One region of the Paenibacillus sp. MT86 genome, then DNA from elsewhere that is predicted to be linked to it. Evidence: riboswitches for the same ligand, from Rfam matches in the RefSeq annotation. Region 1 holds a riboswitch; each other region holds the start of a gene.
The links. Region 1 has a riboswitch for cyclic di-AMP ahead of ehuB (ectoine/hydroxyectoine ABC transporter substrate-binding protein EhuB). Riboswitches for the same ligand answer to the same signal wherever they lie in the genome.
Positions count from the first base shown of each region.

Region 1 (4,933 bases):
ACCTCGCCGACCAGCTCGGGATCCAGCGCCGAGGTTACCTCGTCAAACACCATCACCTTCGGCCGCATGACCAGCGCTCTGGCGATGGCGACCCGCTGCTTCTGGCCTCCCGACAGATTGGACGGGTGCATCTTCAGCTTATCGACCAAACCGACCTTGCCCAGCATCGAGACGGCCCGCTCCTCCGCTTCCTCCTTGGACAACCCCAGCACCTTGCGCGGGGCTTCCGTCACGTTGCGAAGCACATTCATGTGCGGGAACAGATTGAAGTGCTGGAAGACCATGCCGACGTTGCACCGCATCCGATGCAGATGCTTCTCGTTTGCCCGGACCAGCTTGCCCTTCTCCTCCATATGCCAGAGCAGCTCGCCATCGACCTCGATGGTCCCCTCGGTCGGTTCTTCCAGCGTCATCAGCATCCGGCCCATCGTCGTTTTGCCAGATCCGCTCGGTCCGATCACGGCCACCTTTTCTCCCGGCTGCATCTCCAAATCGATGCCCTTCAGCACCTGCAGGTCGCCATACGACTTGGTCACGCCCGCATATTTCACGATCGGCTGTGAGCCCGTAACGGGGCTTCTTTCCCGCTGCGGCTTCTTCGCCTCTTCGGCCTGCTCATCGATTACAACGGCATTCAATAGACTCCCTCCTTATTTTCCACGCTGCAGATTCAAACGCTTCTCCAGCCTTTGCACCAGCAAAGACGCAATATAACTGATGATCAGGAACAGAATCCCGACCAGCGTGTACGGTTCGAAAGCGCGAAATGATTGCGACACGATATTTTTGGCCGTCAGCATCATCTCAACCAGCGTTATGGCGCATAGAATCGGCGTTTCCTTAAACATGACAATCAAATAATTGCCCAGCACCGGGATGATCGGCGGCACCGCTTGCGGCAGTATAATGCTCCGCCAGGTCTGGGATTTCGTGTAGTTCAGTGCGGTTGCGGCTTCCCACTGTCCTTTCGGCACCCCTTCAATGCCGGAACGGTACACCTCCGACAGATACGTGCTGTAATGCAGCCCCAGGCCGATGACCCCCGCATAGAAGGCCGGAATCGAAATGCCCGTCAGCAGCGGCAAGCTGTAATACAGGAAGAACACCTGTACCAGCAAGGGGGTATTGCGAATAAATTCTATGATTCCTTTGGTGATGAGCGACAAGGGCTTAAATGTACTCCGCGCGGCAAAGGCAAGCAGCAGTCCGATAATCAATGCCACCACAAAAGCACAGAGCGTGACCCATACCGTCATTTTTAATGCGCTCAGAAGCTGCGGCAGTATTTCAAACACATATTTCCAATCCCACATCCGCTACAGCCTCCCCGCGGTCAGTTTGCGCTCCAGCAGTCGAACCGCCATCGAGACGAGCGTGGCGATGACAAAATACATGAAGAGCAGCAGCACCAGAATCTCGGTCGTCCAGGAGATGTAATTGTTGCGGAGCACCATCGCCTGATACGTCAAATCCGCCATCGTGATGAAATAAACGAGCGAAGTGGATTTGATGAGTTCCACAAGTTGATTCCCGAACGGGGGGAGCATTCGCAGGGACGCTTGGGGTAGTATAACGTTCCACAGCCTCTGCAAAGGCTTCATGTTAAGCGCCACGGCAGCTTCCCACTGTCCTTTCGGAACGGCAAGCACCGCGCTGCGAACAATCTCGGAGCCGTATGCGCCGAAGTTAAGTCCGATCGCGAGAATCGCCGCCAGCATTTTCGGAAGCTCGATGCCGATGAACGGAAGGGCAAAATACAACCAGAAGAGCTGCACCAGCAAGGAGGTTCCCCGAAAGACTTCGACATACACGGCCGTCGCCGTGCGGACGATCCACAGCTTCGACAGCCGGCACAATCCGGCTGCAAAGGACATCACGATAGCCAGGATGGCTGAAAAGAACGCGACGATAATCGTGATCTCTGCTCCTTTGAGCAGCGTCGGAAGAAAATCGATCCAAGAATTCGGCATGCTATTCCCCGCAGAGCGCAGCGGCCGTCATCTCACCCGGGAGCTCTTCTTCCGTGAACCCGAACTCTTGCAAAATTTCCAGCAGCTCGCCCGACTTCTTCATCTTTTCAAGCTCTGCATTATAAGCCTCCTGGAACTCGGTATCCGCTTGGCGGAAAGCCGTAGCCCCGTAACCGCGAACGCTTTCGCCGTCGATGACCGGCTGCTCGAAATCAGCCACGCGTTCGATGCTGTCGTCGCTGGCTGAATCCAGCATCGCCTGCAGGGACGGCCCCGTCATGGTAATCGCCTGCACCCGATCGGCCTGGAGGGCGCTGATCGCCGAAGCCTGGTCAGGGACCTGTACGATCCGGTCCGCAGGAATGCCCGATTTCTCCATGTAGCCGATTTCGACCGCGCCGGTCATGACGGCCACCTTGGCCTGCTCATTCTTGGCAATGTCCTCATAGCTTCCGAGTTCCATCGGATTCCCTTGCTTTACCGCAAGGGCTTCCCCGATGCTGTACTCCGGATTCGCGAACAGGACGGCAGAGCAGCGGTCAGGATTAATGAACATGCCTGCCGTGATCAGATCAAACCGATCGGCCTGCAATCCGGCGACCAGCGAACCGAATTCCGTTAGCTCCCCTCTCATCTCCTTGATGCCAAGACGCTCCAGAATAACGCGGGCAATCTCAACCGCTTCGCCCGTGAGCTCCCCATTGGCTTCTTTGTAGGCATACGGCTTCTCGTTCGCAAACCCTACGGTGATATATCCCTGCTCAATGGCTCGATCCAGCGTACTTCCTTTGTCGCCGCAAGCCGCGAGCAATACCACCATCATCACGGACAACACCAGCACAACCACTTTCTTCAAAACCTTCCACAACCTTTCGTAATAGCTTTTCACTTTCTTAAAAAAACGGCATGACGAAATTATCCGTGTTAGCACATGTGTTAACTTGGATATATAGACGTTCAGATACCCTTGCATGGGACGAGGCTTCAGGGAAGATGATTCATCCGCTTCCTTGCGCGCTTTGACCCAATGCCGTCTGATCGATTCAATTCGTTCCACATTTGCAGGCGCTGCCCCTCCTCTGTAATTGAATGCAAAAAGACCACCAAACAGGGGATCTAGACATAGCTCCGCCAGCAGGGGGTCAAAAAATAGAGAAAAGGCCCCTATAGAGAATAAAGGGCCTTTTGTATGAACATCCATTATGTATGCAAGACCCATCCACTGCTGACGAGGTTAGCTGACGGACTCGGGTAAGATGGTACCCTACACTCGTGAATTCCAAGTGACTCGCCCCTGGTGAAACTGGTTCCCCCGCTTTCCGGAATATGTATGCCGGAAACTAAGCGTGTGTTCATGATAAAGGGAAGCTCAGGAAATGAATGAGCCCCGGATCAGGAAGTCTGCCCGTATGAAATACGGGACCGAAAAAAAATTTTTGAAACACTCCATAATAAGTCTGATAACAACGCCTGGAATGACTTGAAAAAAAGCCCCGATGCTTAGCATCAGGGCTTTTCTCATCATACCGCGGTATAGCCGCCATCCACCAGCAGGCTCGTGCCCGTAATGAAGGAGGCATCTTCACTGGCGAGGAACAACACGGCTTTGGCCACTTCTTCCGGCTGTCCCAAACGGCCCATCGGATGAAGGCCGACCAGGTGCTGCGTGATCGCTTCCGTTCTTCCCTTGATCAGCGGCGTATCGATATATCCCGGACACACGGCATTGATTCGGATTCCTTTGGAGGCATAGTCTGCGCTGAGCGACTGGGTTAACAGCTTGACGCCTCCCTTGGCCGAAGCATAGGCGGTTACCCCTGCTTTTCCGACATGGCTATGGATCGAGCCGCAGTTTACGATTGCCCCTCCGGTTCCTTGGGACAGCATTTGCTGAATAACATATTTATCGCACAGGAAGACCCCTGTCAGATTAATATCAATCGTTCTCTGCCAGTTATCCATCGTTAACTGATCGGCAGGAGCATCATGGGCAATGCCTGCGTTGGCAAACAATACATCGACACGGCCAAAATGCTGCACCGTCTGACTCACCATATTCGCGACTTCCTGCTCTTGGGTTACATCCGTTTTGACGAACAGCGCTTCAAAGCCGGCTCCTCTCAATTCGTCGGAAACCGCTTGGCCCTGGTCGGAATAATCCGCGATAACGACCTTGGCCCCCTCTTTTGCAAAAAGTCTGACTGCCGCTTCGCCAATCCCGCTGGCGCCCCCCGTCACGATGACAACCTTGGAATCAAATTTCATGCGTTGATCACTCCTATGTTGTAAATTCATCAACCGGCTATCCATTCATGTAGAATGGGCAAATACCGACCATGATATTCCAATACCCCGTTTCCTAATGAATGACCAGCAACTATCGAAAAAGAATGTTCGCTAAAAATAGTCGCAAAGCAATAACCCTATTCAAGCTCAAGCCCTGTCAGACCGGACGCTCAATCGTAAACATCTCTCCCAGGGTCGAATAGATATTTCCTGCCATGCGGCTCACAGGTTTCAACTTCGATGCGTCAATCCGGCCATGCTCGTAGAGCTCCTCGGACACGTGAAATCGGACGACGCGGGCAATCAATAGATCAGCGGCAGGCAGCTGATCCGCGCCATCCAACGTGACGACCTGCTCCAGCACGCATTCCATGCGGATCTTGGATTCCAGAACGCCGGGAACCTTAACAACGTCACTAACGACCGGGGTTAAACGGGTTCGGTCAAGCTCACTTTCGTTCGGAGGCAGATTCGCAGCCGTTTCGTTCACGGCTGCAACGGTATCTTCATCCACGATGTGGATGACAAGCTCGCCGCTCTGCATGGCATTTCTCGCCGTGTCCTTAGTTGCACTGTTCTTTCGCTGAACGGAAACCGACAGCAAAGGGGGATTGCTCGACACAATGGAAAAGTAACTGAACGGCGCCGCATTCAGCACGCCATCCGCCGATAATGTC
Region 1 covers NZ_CM179499.1:6,209,822-6,214,754, forward strand. Annotated here, with positions in the region: gene ehuA (ectoine/hydroxyectoine ABC transporter ATP-binding protein EhuA) at 1-638, opposite strand, end outside; gene ehuD (ectoine/hydroxyectoine ABC transporter permease subunit EhuD) at 651-1,313, opposite strand; gene ehuC (ectoine/hydroxyectoine ABC transporter permease subunit EhuC) at 1,317-1,970, opposite strand; gene ehuB (ectoine/hydroxyectoine ABC transporter substrate-binding protein EhuB) at 1,972-2,826, opposite strand; cyclic di-AMP (ydaO/yuaA leader) riboswitch at 3,181-3,327, opposite strand; gene AC3RCL_RS28360 (SDR family NAD(P)-dependent oxidoreductase) at 3,492-4,235, opposite strand; gene AC3RCL_RS28365 (flavin reductase family protein) at 4,414-4,933, opposite strand, start outside.

Region 2 (4,933 bases), 230 kb from region 1:
CGCTGATCTACGGTCAAGCCTCGGAGCTGAGCAAGGCGGCCAGCCGCTGGATCGAAGAAACGGAGATCCTGTTCCGCAAGCTGGAGGAAGATAAATCGAAAAAAAACTGACGATATTTCGCAATCGTCAGTTTTTTCTACTATATTTATTTCTCGAGCATATTCACGACTTCGGACTCAAAGCGGTCCACGTTGTCATTGGAGCCGATGACGACCATAATGTCGCCGGAATTCACGACGTCCATGGCCGTCGGAGCCACGATAATGCCGGACTGTTTATTCAGCGCCACCACGCTGACACCGTACCGGACCCTCGTATTAAGCTCGCTCAGCGTTTTTCCGTCCATGCAGTCCGTGACCGTCATCTCCACAATCAGATAATCCTTGGATAATTCGATATAATCAAGCAGGTTTGGCGTCACGAGCTGGTGCGCTACCCGGATCCCCATATCCCGCTCGGGAAAGATGACCCGGTCCACGCCAAGCTTCTCCAGCGCCCGGCCGTGCAGCACCGATATCGCCTTGGCAACGACCATCGCGACACCCAGCTCTTTCAACAGGATGGCGGAGAGGATGCTCATCTGAATGTCGTTCCCGATCGCAACGATCCCGCAGTCGAAGTTGCGGATGCCAAGCGATTTAAGCACTTCCTCATCCGTCGCGTCCGCCACCACCGTATGCGTCAGCAGCTCGCTCATGTCCTCGACGACCTCTTCGTTCCGGTCGATGCCGAGCACCTCATACCCCTGTTCCATCAGCTCCAGCGCCAGACTGGCGCCAAATCGCCCCAAACCGATGATTGCAAATTGCTTTGGTTTCATGTCTCTCCTATACCCCTTATCCAATTATCATTTTGCCTTCCGGATGACGATATAATTCTTTACCCTTTTTCGGCCCCAGTGCATAAGCAAGCGTCAACGGCCCCAATCGACCCGCAAACATCGTAAGGCTGATCAGGATCTTGCCGAACACGGTCAAATCGGGCGTTAAGCCCATGGAGAGACCTACCGTACCGAAGGCGGATGTCGTTTCGAATAGAATCTCCAGGAAGTCCCCTTCCTCTGTCGTCGACAGAATCATCGAGACGGTTAGAACGAGCAGCAGGGCCAGCAAGGCAATGGTCAGTGCCTTCAGCACCCGCTCCTGGGCCAGGCGATAACGGAACATGACGATGTCTTCCCGCCCGCGCATCATCGCGATCACCGCCCCTACCATAATGGTAAAGGTCGTGGTTTTGATGCCGCCGCCGGTTGACCCTGGAGATGCTCCGATAAACATCAGGATGACGATAAAAAATTGCGTTGCCTGTCTGAGCCCCGTAATATCTATAGTATTCGCGCCCGCCGTACGCGGCGTTACGGATTGGAATAACGCGCCGAAGAATTTTCCGCCCCAGTTCAGGGAACCCAGCGTTCTCGGATTGGTAAATTCAAATATGAGAATGACGATAAATCCGACCGCAAGCAAGGCAGCCGTCATCGTGAGCACCACCTTGGAGTGCAGGGAGAGCCTCCGCTGTTTTCGATAATCGATCAGATCGGACAGCACAATAAATCCAATGCCCCCGGAAACAATCAAGAACATCACGACGAAGTTGACTACCGGATCGTATACATACCCGGTCAAACTCCGAAAATCGCCAAACAAATCGAAGCCGGCGTTGTTAAACATCGTCACCGCATGAAAAACACCGTAGTAGATCGCCCGGCCCAGCGGCATATCAAACGCCCAACGAATCGATAAAAGGACTGCGCCGCAGGCCTCGATGACGAGGGAGTACAGCAATACTCTGCGTATCAGCCTTACGATGCCTTCCATCGAGGACTGATTCATCGCTTCCTGTAAGATTAGACGGTCTTTGAGCGATATGCGTCTTTTCAGAACCAAGGCGAATAAAGTAGCCATCGTCATGAATCCGAGCCCGCCGATTTGAATCAGCAGCATGATCACGACTTCTCCGAAGGAACTGAATGTCGTTCCCGTATCCACCACGACCAGGCCCGTTACGCACGTTGCCGAGGTCGAAGTGAACAAGGCGTCAGTAAATCCAAGCGGTTCGCCCGTCGTCGTCGAGATTGGCAGCATTAACAGCCCGGTCCCGATGAAGATGATGGCCGCAAAACCAAGCACGAGAATTTGGGGCGGAGACAATGTAAGCCAGTTTAATTTAGCGTTCAATCGGACACCTTCTTTAAAAAAATCAACGAAAAAAGACACTGGAAAACGCAGTGCCTTTCGGTCTGGTTCCTGTGCAACAGCCTACGAGGTTAGCTGACGGATTCGGGCATTTCCACAGGTCGCCCTATTCATTATTCCGGGAATAATGAAATTCACCCCAATTACATGGTTCCCCCATTTTCATTACGAAATTCGGCTGGAATATTCGGTTCCTTCAAGCATGATGTGATTATAACTCAATCCGTTACGTAACCCAATGCCGTTTTTCGCCCGAAATATCTTTAAAAGAGCGCGAATTGGGCATATTCAAGAATACAAGCGTAGGGTTCTCTAACGTTTTCGAAACCTTTCATTCATTTTCATCGATTTATTTCAATATTCCGATAATTGGGATAAGCTGCTTATGGCTTTCATACTATGTTATATTGACTCTATGCGTTCTTAATCAGGCATATCGAATACCAGTGGGAGTATCAACTTTCTTAGAGGAGGAATTTCATGAATCGTGCAAGAGAGCCCTTGAAGCTGAAGCCCAATCTGAAGCAGCTCATCGCGCCTGCCGCAGTCGGCCTGATTCTGTTCCTATTATTTCAGGTATTTCCGTGGGCGAATCCGGACGATGCCGAGATGGCCTCACCGGATATCATTTCCAAGGAGCAGGCTCGGCAGGCAGCTTCAAGGTTTGCTCAGGAGCATCTGCAGTTTGCGGCTGCGGACACGGACGAAGCCTTGGTTACATATCAATCCAAATCGGAACTTTACGGATATCTGGCGAAGGAGAAGAGGCTTTCGGAATATAACAAAACCTATGAAGCCAAATATCCCTATGACGTATACCGCGTTCGCTTCAGCGAGCCTGGAGGCGATGCCCTCAATGTGGACGTGCACATGCAGAATTCCGGCATCGTCGGATTCTCGTATGATTATGCCCGTTCCAGCTTTGACCGGATCGAGCTGAACAAGGGCGAGATTCAGAGGCAGATGCTGCTCGTCGTTGAGGACGGCATGACATTGGCCGAGAAGCAGGCGCTGGCGGAGCCATGGCTTCAGCGGGCGGGTTATGACCTGTCGAATCTGGAGCTGGTTACGAAGGAGGGGGAGCCCCGTCTCAAATATGTGGACCCTGAATCCAGGATCGGGGACTCCAGGCTGGAGCACCGCTTCACCTTCGAGCAGGGGAAATTGCGCTCTTATGAGCCCTCCTTCTCGGTCCCGGCCGCCCACTCCGCTTATGTCAACAAGCAGACGCAGGATGCCACGCTGCTGACGCTCGCAGGGTACGGCCTGTTCACCCTAATCCTGGGCATTCTTGCGATTGTGTACAGCGTGAAGACCAGAGCCTACACCTCGTTTAAGCGCGGCCTGTTCTTATCGGCGCTGCTGTTCGTCATTCAGATGCTGAATACGTATAACCTGATTCCCGTTTTCAAATCGGAAGGCATGTCGCAAACCGGCGTGCTCGGGATGATGATTTTCTATGCCGTCTATTCGCTCGTTTTCTCCGCCCTGCTCTATTTCTCCCTTGTCGGCGGCAGCGGGCTGTGGCATAAAGAAGACGGGCTCAATCCATGGCCGCGCGCCAAAGAACCCGGATACGGGCATTACGTGCTGGACAGCATGAAGCTGGGGTATATGTGGGCCTTCATCCTGCTTGGCGTCCAATCCGTCATCTTTATCGGTCTTGGTCTGACCCTGAATACATGGTCCACCACGGATGCGACGCAATCGCCTTACAACATGCTGTATCCCTGGCTGTTTCCGTTGATGGCCTGGCTGGCCGGCATATCCGAGGAGGCCGTGTACCGGCTGTTCGGCATCAAGATGGTGAAAAAGATCGTCCGCAACACCTTTGTCGCAAGCTTGATCACCTCGCTTATCTGGGCGCTGGGACATACGCTCTATCCGATATACCCCGTGATCTCCCGACCGATTGAGCTGGTCATCATCGGTTTGCTGTTCAGCTACATCTTCTTGAAATACGGGTATTTGGCGGCGATGTTCTCCCATGTCATCTTCAACAGCATCCTGATGGGCATCAGCCTGATCATGCTCAAGGATGCAGCCAACTTGCTGACCGGCGCTTTTTACATGGTACTTCCGGCGATTGTAGCCTATGCGATTTACCGTTTCAACCCGACAAAAAAAGAGAAGCCGTATGTCACGACTCCTCCTCACGAAGTGCATTAAGAATATCCGTTGCTAATTTTTCACCGATGGAAAGGGGCTTGAAGTCTTCGACTGAAGCCTCTTTTATTTTTTTGACCGAGCCAAAATGCTTCAGCAGCATTTTGCGGCGCTTCTCCCCGATGCCCGGTATCGAATCCAGCTTGGACGTCACCATCGATTTCCCGCGCTGCTCGCGGTGGAAAGAAATCGCGAAACGGTGAACCTCATCCTGAATGCGCTGGAGCAAATAGAACTCCTGGCTGTCCCGAGGCAGCGACACCGGCTCCGGCGGGTCTCCGACCATCAGCTGCGCCGTTTTATGCTTGGCATCCTTCACAAGCCCGCAGACCGGGACGAACAGCCCCAGTTCATTCTCCAGCACGTCGATGGCTGCTGAGATCTGTCCCTTCCCCCCATCGACGACAATGAGGTCCGGAAGCGGCAGGTTCTCCTTCAATACACGCTCGTACCGCCGCCGGATCACTTCACGCATCGTATCGTAATCGTCCGGCCCCTGCACGGTACGAATCTTATATTTGCGATATTCCTTCTTATCCGGTTTCCCGTTGGTGAATACGACCATGGCCGAT
Region 2 covers NZ_CM179499.1:5,976,147-5,981,079, forward strand. Annotated here, with positions in the region: gene AC3RCL_RS27145 (LysR family transcriptional regulator) at 1-110, shown strand, start outside; gene AC3RCL_RS27150 (potassium channel family protein) at 146-820, opposite strand; gene AC3RCL_RS27155 (TrkH family potassium uptake protein) at 837-2,177, opposite strand; cyclic di-AMP (ydaO/yuaA leader) riboswitch at 2,241-2,385, opposite strand; gene AC3RCL_RS27160 (CPBP family intramembrane glutamic endopeptidase) at 2,676-4,364, shown strand; gene uvrC (excinuclease ABC subunit UvrC) at 4,336-4,933, opposite strand, start outside.
Region 2: linked by a shared signal. The riboswitch ahead of AC3RCL_RS27155 (TrkH family potassium uptake protein) and the one ahead of ehuB (ectoine/hydroxyectoine ABC transporter substrate-binding protein EhuB) in region 1 are both predicted to bind cyclic di-AMP.

Region 3 (4,933 bases), 840 kb from region 1:
TCAGCGTTACCACAGAAGATGCACGCAGGCTCATATTTCTTAAGCATGATGCGTTCGCCGTCTACATAAATCTCCAATGCATCTTTCTCACCAATTCCGAGCGTGCGGCGCAACTCAATCGGAATGACGACCCGTCCAAGCTCATCGACTTTCCTTACAATTCCTGTTGATTTCATCATAACTTATAAATGCCCCTCTCGCCATAATTTAAAAAAGTCATAATTCGACATAGTTCTAGTTTTTATGTTATTTATAGTACCAACGATTCCCAAAACAGTCAACCTATATTTTTGAAAAATCGGAACCTGTTTACGAAAGTATAGTGAACAAAAGCCTTATATAGCAACGGAATTACCATAATCGAACCAATTTTTGCGGCGATTTTGGATTTGTCGATTTGGAAAGCGTGATTTTACGTTATTCGACACGGTTCGACACTAGATGTCAAAAGAAGTGTTTATCGGCTAAAACTAAAGAGTTAACGAGAAGGAGTTGAGATGAAATGCATTCACCCATTTCGGAAGAAAAAGTGTTTAAGGACCCCGTCCACAACTATATTCATGTACAGGACGACATCATTTGGCGGTTAATCGATACCCCGGAATTCCAGCGGCTTCGCCGGGTCAGGCAGTTGGGCACTTCTTTCCTGACCTTTCATGGAGCTGAGCACAGCCGATTCTCCCATTCTCTTGGAGTCTATGAAATTACGAGAAGAATCATCTCTCAATTCGAACGGAGAGGGTATTCCGATTGGCCTGCCGAGGAACGGCAAGTTGCGCTCTGCGCGGCGCTGCTGCATGATGTGGGGCATGGACCTTTTTCGCATTCCATAGAAGAAGCTTTTCATATGAACCACGAGGATTGGACATGCCGGATCCTGCTCGGAGATACTTGCGTCAATCAGGTACTTCAGGAGCTCGGTGCCGATTTTCCCGAGAAGGTCGCCTCCGTTATTAACAAAACCTACGATAAGCCGATTGTGATGAATCTGGTCACTAGTCCGCTGGATGCAGACCGGATGGATTATTTGCTAAGGGATGCTTACTATACGGGAGTCAATTATGGAACGATTGATATCGACCGAATCTTGCGGATGCTGCGGCCGTACCGGGATCGGGTCGTCGTGAAGGAATCGGGCATGCACGCGGTGGAGGATTATCTCATGTCGCGGTATCAGATGTACTGGCAGGTGTATTTTCATCCCGTCACCCGAAGCTCCGAAATCATCCTGCGCCAAATCTTTCGCCGGGCCAAGGAACTGCATGACCGTGGATATGCTTTCCGGTTCATGATCGAACCGCTGCCTGCGCTGTTTTCGGGGAATATCGGCGTGCATCAATATCTGCGCCTTGATGAAGCCCTGATTCAAACGGCCTTTCTGCAATGGACGGAGGAGGAAGACCCGCTTCTTAGCGAATTATGCGGCCGTTTCATGCACCGAAAGCTCTACAAATATGTAGAAATCGACAACATCGATCTGGAAACCATCGACGGGATCCGCCAAGCGTTCCGCGCCGTGGGGCTGCAACCGGAATATGACCTGGAGATTGATTTTCCAACGGATCTTCCTTATGATAAGGTTCATTCCGATATGCCGCTTAACGAGAAACAGATTCTCCTTCTGGACCGGCATGACGAGCTGAGGGAAATCTCGGAGGTATCCGATATCGTACGCTCGATCAGCGGCATTCATAAAGGGCGGTACCATCTTTATTATCCGGAGGAGAAGGTGGGCCCGCTCCTGGGTCAAATGCCGGAGACGATAGCCGACGTTTTCAAACAACAGCATTAAATCAGGCAAAACAGGACAACCGTTAATCCCCTTGCATTCAACCAACTAATGGAAAATAGACGACATAGAAACGACAGGAAGGAGAGTGTGGATAGTATGCTGTTCGACACGCACACTCATATGGACGCTCCCCAATTCGACGAAGACCGGGAAGCTGCAATTCAGCGGGCGCTTGAAGCCGGCGTTACGCGGATGATCAATATCGGATTTAACCGGGAGACGATCCCGACCACGATGAAGCTGGCTGAGACTTATGATTTTATATATGCAGCGGTAGGCTGGCATCCTGTAGATGCGATCACCATGGAGGATCAGGACCTGGATTGGATCGCCTCTTTATGCAGTCACGATAAAGTGGTGGCAATCGGGGAGATCGGCTTGGACTATCATTGGGATACGTCCCCCAAGGAAGTACAGCACCGCGTGCTTCGGCGCCAGATCGGGCTTGCCCGGGAATTGAACATGCCCATTGTCATTCATAACCGGGATGCGCATGAAGATATCGTTAACATTTTGCGTGAGGAAAAAGCCTCCGAGGTCGGCGGTGTCATGCATTCCTTCTCCGGAAGCTGGGAAACGGCCAAAATGTGCCTGGATATGGGATTCCATATCTCGTTTGGGGGGCCGATTACGTTCAAGAATGCGAAGCAGCCCAAAGAGGTTTTGGCAAAGGTTCCGCTTGATCGATTATTGATCGAAACGGACGCGCCTTACCTGACACCTCATCCCTTCCGCGGGAAACGAAATGAGACCGCATATGTAAAATTGGTGGCGGAGGCGGCGGCCGAAATTAGAGGGTTGTCCTATGAGGAATTGGCCCAAATTACCACCAAAAATGCGCTGGAACGATTTGGTATTTAACGAAAACAAGAGCAAAAGCCATGAAAAAGGGAGCATTTTCGATTAATTAAAGTTTTTTAATCAGAAAAGGCGTTGATATTACAATATTTTAACCTTTTACTTGAGAAAATGTGGTTGAATGTCGCTTTACAACCTGCATACAAACAGGATATCATCTTTTCAGTGATAAGAAGCTGCGATGTGCAGATCGCAGCCGAATATTTCATGAACCGTCTCGCTTAATCTCCGAAATTCTGGAGAACGGGGGAACCGATACTGCGGTGCATACTGGTCTGGATGCACGAAGCTGTATTTGATTTCTTTTTCGGGTCTTTGGGGTGAATTTGAAGGATCTCGCCATGAGCGGGCATCCGGATATAGGGCGTCTCTCTTACGTCCGAACCCGACAGCTAACTCCGTAAGCGAAATAAGAGGGGAAATCTCGTGCATACCATTTCCATGATTTCATTCATCAGGAAGCCACGTTAGAGCCTCTAGTACTCTTTCAATGGCTTCTTTTATTTTTGAATAATGGAGACGGGTCCATCATACTCTTGGTAAACAGGAGGTGATGGCAGATGGACGGAAGACGGGAATTGACGCAGGGTGTAGATAGATAGCAGGGCGCCCTGTGAGAAAAATTGCTATAGTCACGTCAAATGCATTCATGCGTTTACCTAGACGGCGGGACTATGAAGGAGGATGGAATAGTGGGCATTTTTCAACCTGAAGAAACCCATGAATCACAATCATCCAGCATGTCTTACGCATTGAGATGGAAGCATGACAATTTGCGTCAACTGATGTTGCTCGGCGCCATGGGTGCCGTTACGGTATCACTTCTCATATCGTTGGTTGTACATGACCAGGCAGGCAAGGAAGTTCAGCTTGTCGTCGACGGCCGGGTCACTACGGTGGAAACACGTGGATCGTTGCTGCAGGAATTGCTGGATGAGCAAGCGATCACGTTGAGTCCCCAAGATCAAATTTCGATGCCCCTGAACGGCTCAATCCGGGACGGAGACCGAATTATTATTGACAGAGCTATTCCAGTCAACGTTACGGTAGGCAGCAAAACCAAAACCATATTTACATCCCAGGATACAGTTGATCATGTACTCAAAGAGGCTGGCGTTACGATCCAGGGTGAAGATATAGTACAACCGTCGCAAGACACGAAGCTGACCAGCAATATGAATATCAATGTCGTTCGCGTCACGAAGCAAAAAGTTAAGGAAACGGAAGATCGCGAATTCCGCGTGATCAAGACGGCCGATCCATCGCTTGAAAAGGGCGATAACCGCGTCATTCAGCGGGGCGAGTCTGGTCTTATGGTGAACCATTACGAGAAGGTCTACCACAATGGCAAGCTGGTTTCCAAGACTAAGGTCTCCCAACAAATCGAACGCAGAACGAAGGATAAAATCATTGCCGTAGGCACGAAAAAAGTGGAGAAGCCTGTTATCGTCCAGGCGGCAGCCACCGATGTAAAAGCTACACCGGCTAAATTGTCCGGCACGAAAAAAGTAACGACCGCCAAGGCTGTTGAGAACAACGTGGTTTCCCGCGCAGGCGTTGATTTTAAATACAAGAAGGTATTGAACAACGTGTCGATGACCGCGTATTCCGCCGAACAGCAAGGAATCGGTACGCGTACCGCATCCGGCACACGCGTTACGGAAGGTCGCACCATCGCCGTTGATCCTAATATCATCCCGATCGGATGGTGGGTTTACATCGAAGGCATCGGCTTCCGCCGTGCTGAAGATACGGGCGGCGCCATCAAAGGCAACAAAATCGATGTCTATTACGATTCGTTGAAATCGGCCATGAATTTCGGCCGGAAGAGCGGCCGCACCGTTTACGTGATCGGTCCGGTTAAACCTGAATTGAACTAGACGCATGAATTCCAATTTACTTTGCCATTCTAATGCTATACTATTTAGCTTATAATATATGATGATCAAGAAGAGGGAATATTTCCTCTTCTTTTGTTTTGTTAAGACCGGAGTAATCAAGGCTAAACGGGTTGAGCCTTAACGTTGTACAGGCCTGCTCTGCTTGGGAAGGAAGAGAACGAACGCATGATTAAAGAAGTGATTGTCGTGGAAGGCAGGGACGATACCGTTGCCATTAAACGGGCCGTAGAAGCCGACACGATCGAAACCGGCGGTTCAGCGATCAACAAACAAATCCTGAAGCGCATAGCGCTTGCCCAGGAGCGCAGAGGCGTTATCATATTGACGGATCCTGACCATGCGGGTGAACGAATCCGCAAAATCGTGGATCAGGGCGTACCCG
Region 3 covers NZ_CM179499.1:26,830-31,762, forward strand. Annotated here, with positions in the region: gene AC3RCL_RS00125 (AbrB/MazE/SpoVT family DNA-binding domain-containing protein) at 1-179, opposite strand, end outside; gene AC3RCL_RS00130 (HD domain-containing protein) at 503-1,792, shown strand; gene AC3RCL_RS00135 (TatD family hydrolase) at 1,889-2,653, shown strand; cyclic di-AMP (ydaO/yuaA leader) riboswitch at 2,859-3,073, shown strand; gene AC3RCL_RS00140 (resuscitation-promoting factor) at 3,343-4,530, shown strand; gene rnmV (ribonuclease M5) at 4,717-4,933, shown strand, end outside.
Region 3: linked by a shared signal. The riboswitch ahead of AC3RCL_RS00140 (resuscitation-promoting factor) and the one ahead of ehuB (ectoine/hydroxyectoine ABC transporter substrate-binding protein EhuB) in region 1 are both predicted to bind cyclic di-AMP.

Region 4 (4,933 bases), 920 kb from region 1:
ATGTTCGGTACGAGCCTGAGGAGAACAAGCTTAAGGGCAAGCAGACACTCACTTGGACTCACCCAGGCAAAAAAAGCGTAAATGAGCTGTACTTTCATCTGTATCCCAATGCCTTTGCTTCCGATGAAACGACCTTTATGAAGGAATCGGGCGGCAGGCTTCGTTCCGACCCCATGCCGGACGACGGGTACGGCTCCATGACCATTACCAATGTGAAAACGACGGAAGGACTGGCCCTTACCCACCGCCTTCAATTCGTCCAACCCGATGACGGGAACATCAAGGATCACAGCCTTGTCAAACTAAGATTGCCCAAACCCATCAAGGGCGGGGAGAGCATCACCATTCACATGGAATTTGAAGTCGAGCTTCCCAAAATATTCGCGCGCATGGGTACCACCGAGAATTTTATTATGGCTGGCCAATGGTTTCCTAAAGTATCGGTCTATGAACCGGCCGGACTTCGCGGAAGAGCCGAGGAAGGATGGAATCTTCATCAATACCACGGCAACTCCGAGTTCTACTCCAACTTCGGCATTTACAGCGTTCGCATCCGGGTGCCCGAGAATTACATTGTCGCCGCGACCGGATTCCCGACCAAGCCTGCCCAAAAGTCGAACGGGGAAAAAATTTATCAATTCTATGCCGATGATGTGCATGATTTTGCCTGGTCGGCCTCGCCCAACTTTGTCACGGCCGAGGAGGCCTTCTCGGCACCGGGCGTGCCGGGCGTCCGCATCAAGCTGTATCTCGATCCGGCCCATAAAGACCTGAAGGACCGTTACTTTGATGCCGCCAAGTCGGCACTGGCTTCGTTTGGTAAATGGTACGGAACCTATCCTTATTCCACGTTGTCCATCGTCGTCCCGCCGGAGTCGGGCAACGGTGCAGGCGGCATGGAATACCCGACGCTGGTCACGGCCTTCGGGGCCAAGAACGATTCGCCGGGTTATGAGCTCGAACGGACCGTCATTCACGAGATCGCCCACCAATATTTTTACGGAATGATCGCAAGCAACGAATTTGAGGAAGCATGGCTGGACGAGGCCTTTGCAACCTATGCAGAAGAAAGAGTGATGGAGAAGGAATACGGCATTACCTCCAACACCGCTGCTCAAGGAGCATCGATTACCTCCCCTGCCCCGCTGAAGATGGAGTCCTGGAAATACAGCTCACACGAGAACTACGCGCTGAATGTTTACACGAGAGGCAAGCTGGTGCTGCAAGGCATTGAACGGCAGGTCGGTCCACAGATGATGGGGAAAATCATGCATACCTATGCCCAGAAATACCGTTTCAAGCACCCAACCACGTCTGATTTTCAGAAAGTCGTCGAGCAAGTAAGCAAAACCTCCTGGCAATCGTATTTTGACCAATATGTATATGGAAGCCAAATGGCCGACGTCGCCATCGATGTGATCAAAACCAAAAATAAAGGCACGTCAGACCATCCGCGGTATGAATCCACGGTCAAGATTACGAGCAAGGACGGAGATATAACCGATGTGCCTATCGTGTTCGCCTTTGAAGACGGCAAAACGGTGGAGCGAACCTGGAGCGGCAAGGACGGAAAAGTTACGTACACCCTGGAGTACAGCACCCCGCTCGCCTGGGCCATGGTTGATCCGAAATACTCCATCGTTCTGGAGAATAGACACATCAATAACTATATGAAGGCAGGAATGGATCCGAAGGTGGTCACACGCTGGAATCTCAGTATTACCAAGCTTGTGGAGACGTTGTTCGGCAGCCTGTCATGGTGAGGGGGGAGCACATGAAAAGTTATGCAGGCCAAGGGTGGATCAGTGTTAAAGACCAATTATACGTCTCCATTCTGCTGTTCTTGTACCGCATGCTGTGGGGATATTGCCTGTACCGGCTTGTAAAATCGGCAGTCGTCCCCCTGCTGATGCGATATCCGGATTCTGCCCCTAACGAGCTTAGTCGCCTGTTATTCTTCTACGAGGGCGAGATGAGTCTATCGTTAAGCGGCACGGTCCATACCTATGGTTGGCTTCTGGCCGCTCTGCTCCTGATCCGGATGGTATGTACCCCGCTCATTCGGGCAGGCATCTTCTATAACCTCCACCAGGAGGCCAAGGGCGAGCGCGGATTATTCTTCTTCACCGGCATGCAGAAGCTATGGAAGCCCGTTACGGTATTTTATCTGATCGAACTTGTTCTTACCTTTGTGCCCGGATACTGGATTCTGCCCAAAATCCTTCCGATCCTGCTGAACGGGATCCATGAGCCGGTTCTGCTGCTTCATGCGCTGCCTCATGCAGCCGGCTGGTTTCTGTACGCCTATCTGATTCGCCTGTTATTGCTCTATATGCAATTCGGCCGTACGGACAATTCCGGCATGATCAGCTCCATTCTTGCGCTCTTCCGCCGACTGGGCACGGCTGTGCTGTTATCCCTTACCGTTGGCGGATCGGCCTGCGTCATTCTTTTGTTCCTGAGCTCGGCATCGCTCTTCTGGGCGGGATTGATCGGCTTGATTATTCAGCAAGCCTCTTATTTTCTGAATGGACTCTTCCAAATTTGGGTAATTTCCGCCCAATACCATTTGTGGCGGGATTCTTCCTCGCAGCATGCCTAATCGTTACATTTCGTTACCATCATATGATAAACAAGCTCGTAAATATGCTGTAATCGGAAGCGACACATTTCTCTCTCGGACTTGATTTTACAAAGAATAGAAGTTTATTTTTCCTCAATATTACATTTTCCGATGGCCAAATTACAAAAAAACCTGATTCCGCATGATGGGGACAGGTTTTTTTGTATAAAAATGAGCTTTCCTCATTTGCCAAATTGTTAATACTCTGCTAAAATAACGAATATGTTAGTAACAACTTTGTCATCTTTACTGTAACTTTTTGCTGGAACTATGTAATTTCGTTAAGCATGTTGGAACGTCAGACGTCAATGAATGGGTTCATCAACATTTTAAGGAGCCGAATTCCCATGATTGGGAAGCGGGGGATCCGTTTTGGGTGAATTGATCTCGCAAGAGAGGGATCATAGGGGACCTTCAACCGAACCCTTAAGCTAACCTCGCAGGCAATGGAAGGAGCTTTTTGTTTTGAAAAAGAAGTTAACGGCCATTTCTCTAGGCCTGGCCCTCGCACTCACATTAGGGACCGGAAGCGCTTTCGCCGATTCCAAATTAAATACTGCAATCAAACCAGCCATTGGTGTCTCTTATAAAACAGGTGGAACCACAACGAATGGTTTTGACTGCTCCGGATTCACCAGCTATATCTACAAGAAACTTGGTCTAAGCCTGCCGCGCACGTCTGGAGCTCAATACAAAGTCGGTACGGCCGTAGCCAAGAGCAAGCTGAAAGCTGGCGATCTCGTGTTCTTCAACACATCCGGCAGAGGTGTATCTCATGTGGGTATTTATGTTGGGGGCGGCAAATTCGCTCATTCCTCATCCTCGCGCGGTGTCATCATCAGTCCGCTGAGCCAGAGCTATTACGCCAATCGATACGTAGGTGCTAAGCGAGTCATGAGTCAGTCTACGTACAAGTCTGTAGCTGTGAACTACAATTAATTATTGGAACTTCATTGATTTATCCTTTACAAGAAGCCCTGGGCGTATGAGATTGTGCCGATCTCATCCAGCGGCTTTTTCTTTTGTCTGCTCTGTGTATACCTTTATAACGTTTGGGACAACGAAAAAGTTCCCACTTTTCGAGAAAAAAAGAAAATTATTATGCAAATTCTCTTCGCATCCTCAAGTCATTGCATCTTCTACCCTTTATATACCCTCCTCTCCCTTCATTAAACACCCTAATGGAAAAATATTGATTTTATTTTCTGAGGACTACTACGAGCAGCGATACGTAGGTGCCGAGCGCATCATGAGCAACGATCAGTATGAAAAGTCGACCGGAGAATCCTCCTAAGCTTCGATGTCTTATCCTCGTCCTGCCCATACATATCCGTTTGCCCGTCAAAGGAGACCTACTTCTCTTGGACGGGCTTTTTGATGCGGCTAGAATGTTCGAGGAATAGGGTATAATTTAATTTGTAATTACGACAGGGGGACTTTGCCAATGGATGCAGCACCGATTTCATTTCACACGGTGGTCATGCGTGAAGAGCATGCGAAAGAAATATGCGCCTGGACCTATCCTCCTCCCTATAACATTTACGGTTTTCTTCCCTGGGAGCAGATGAAGGGGCTTGAGATCGAGTTTGGGGATCCGGACATCCGCCGGGAGCAGTACATTTCGATTTTGGATGAACGGAAGACGCTATGGGGATTTGCCCAACTGTTTCCGATGCATGAGGTTACGCGAATCGGGCTGGGCATGCGGCCTGATTGGTGCGGACGCGGAATGGGTAAACGGTTTATGCAGACGATTGTCCAGGAAGCGAGGAGGAGGCGGCCTGACGATGAGATCGACCTGGAGGTAATGACCTGGAATGAGCGCGCGATCCGCGCATACGAAAAGGCCGGGTTTCATATCACCGATACGTACGAGCGCCTTACACCGACGGGAAACTCCCTTTTCCACTGCATGGTGTATGAGCCTCCGGTTAATGAGGAATAGTAATCTTTGTCTATATGAAAAAGCACAATTCTGTGTACTTTTTATGAAGGTGCGCGGTATAGTTGCTTTTTTTGTCACAACTGGCTATGCTGTCTATGGATGTTGGTTTATAATGGAGACAAGTGCAAAAGTGCAGTATACATAGAAGGGACGATATGACGATGCAAAAATGGATCATGAGCGGATTGTTCTTCGTCGCATGTGCGTTGGCTATTGCGCTGATGTTTACGCTCCCAGGCAAGGAACAGGTAGCTCAGGAAGAGAAGCCGACTATGCCGGAAGTGACTCTGGATGCTGCCGCAGCCGAAGCCACACTGAAAGCAAGCTGCATCAGCTGTCATGGTGACCAACTTCAAGGCGGCGCT
Region 4 covers NZ_CM179499.1:108,753-113,685, reverse strand. Annotated here, with positions in the region: gene AC3RCL_RS00525 (M1 family metallopeptidase) at 1-1,763, shown strand, start outside; gene AC3RCL_RS00520 (hypothetical protein) at 1,775-2,602, shown strand; cyclic di-AMP (ydaO/yuaA leader) riboswitch at 2,949-3,084, shown strand; gene AC3RCL_RS00515 (C40 family peptidase) at 3,089-3,562, shown strand; gene AC3RCL_RS00510 (GNAT family N-acetyltransferase) at 4,068-4,568, shown strand; gene AC3RCL_RS00505 (c-type cytochrome) at 4,730-4,933, shown strand, end outside.
Region 4: linked by a shared signal. The riboswitch ahead of AC3RCL_RS00515 (C40 family peptidase) and the one ahead of ehuB (ectoine/hydroxyectoine ABC transporter substrate-binding protein EhuB) in region 1 are both predicted to bind cyclic di-AMP.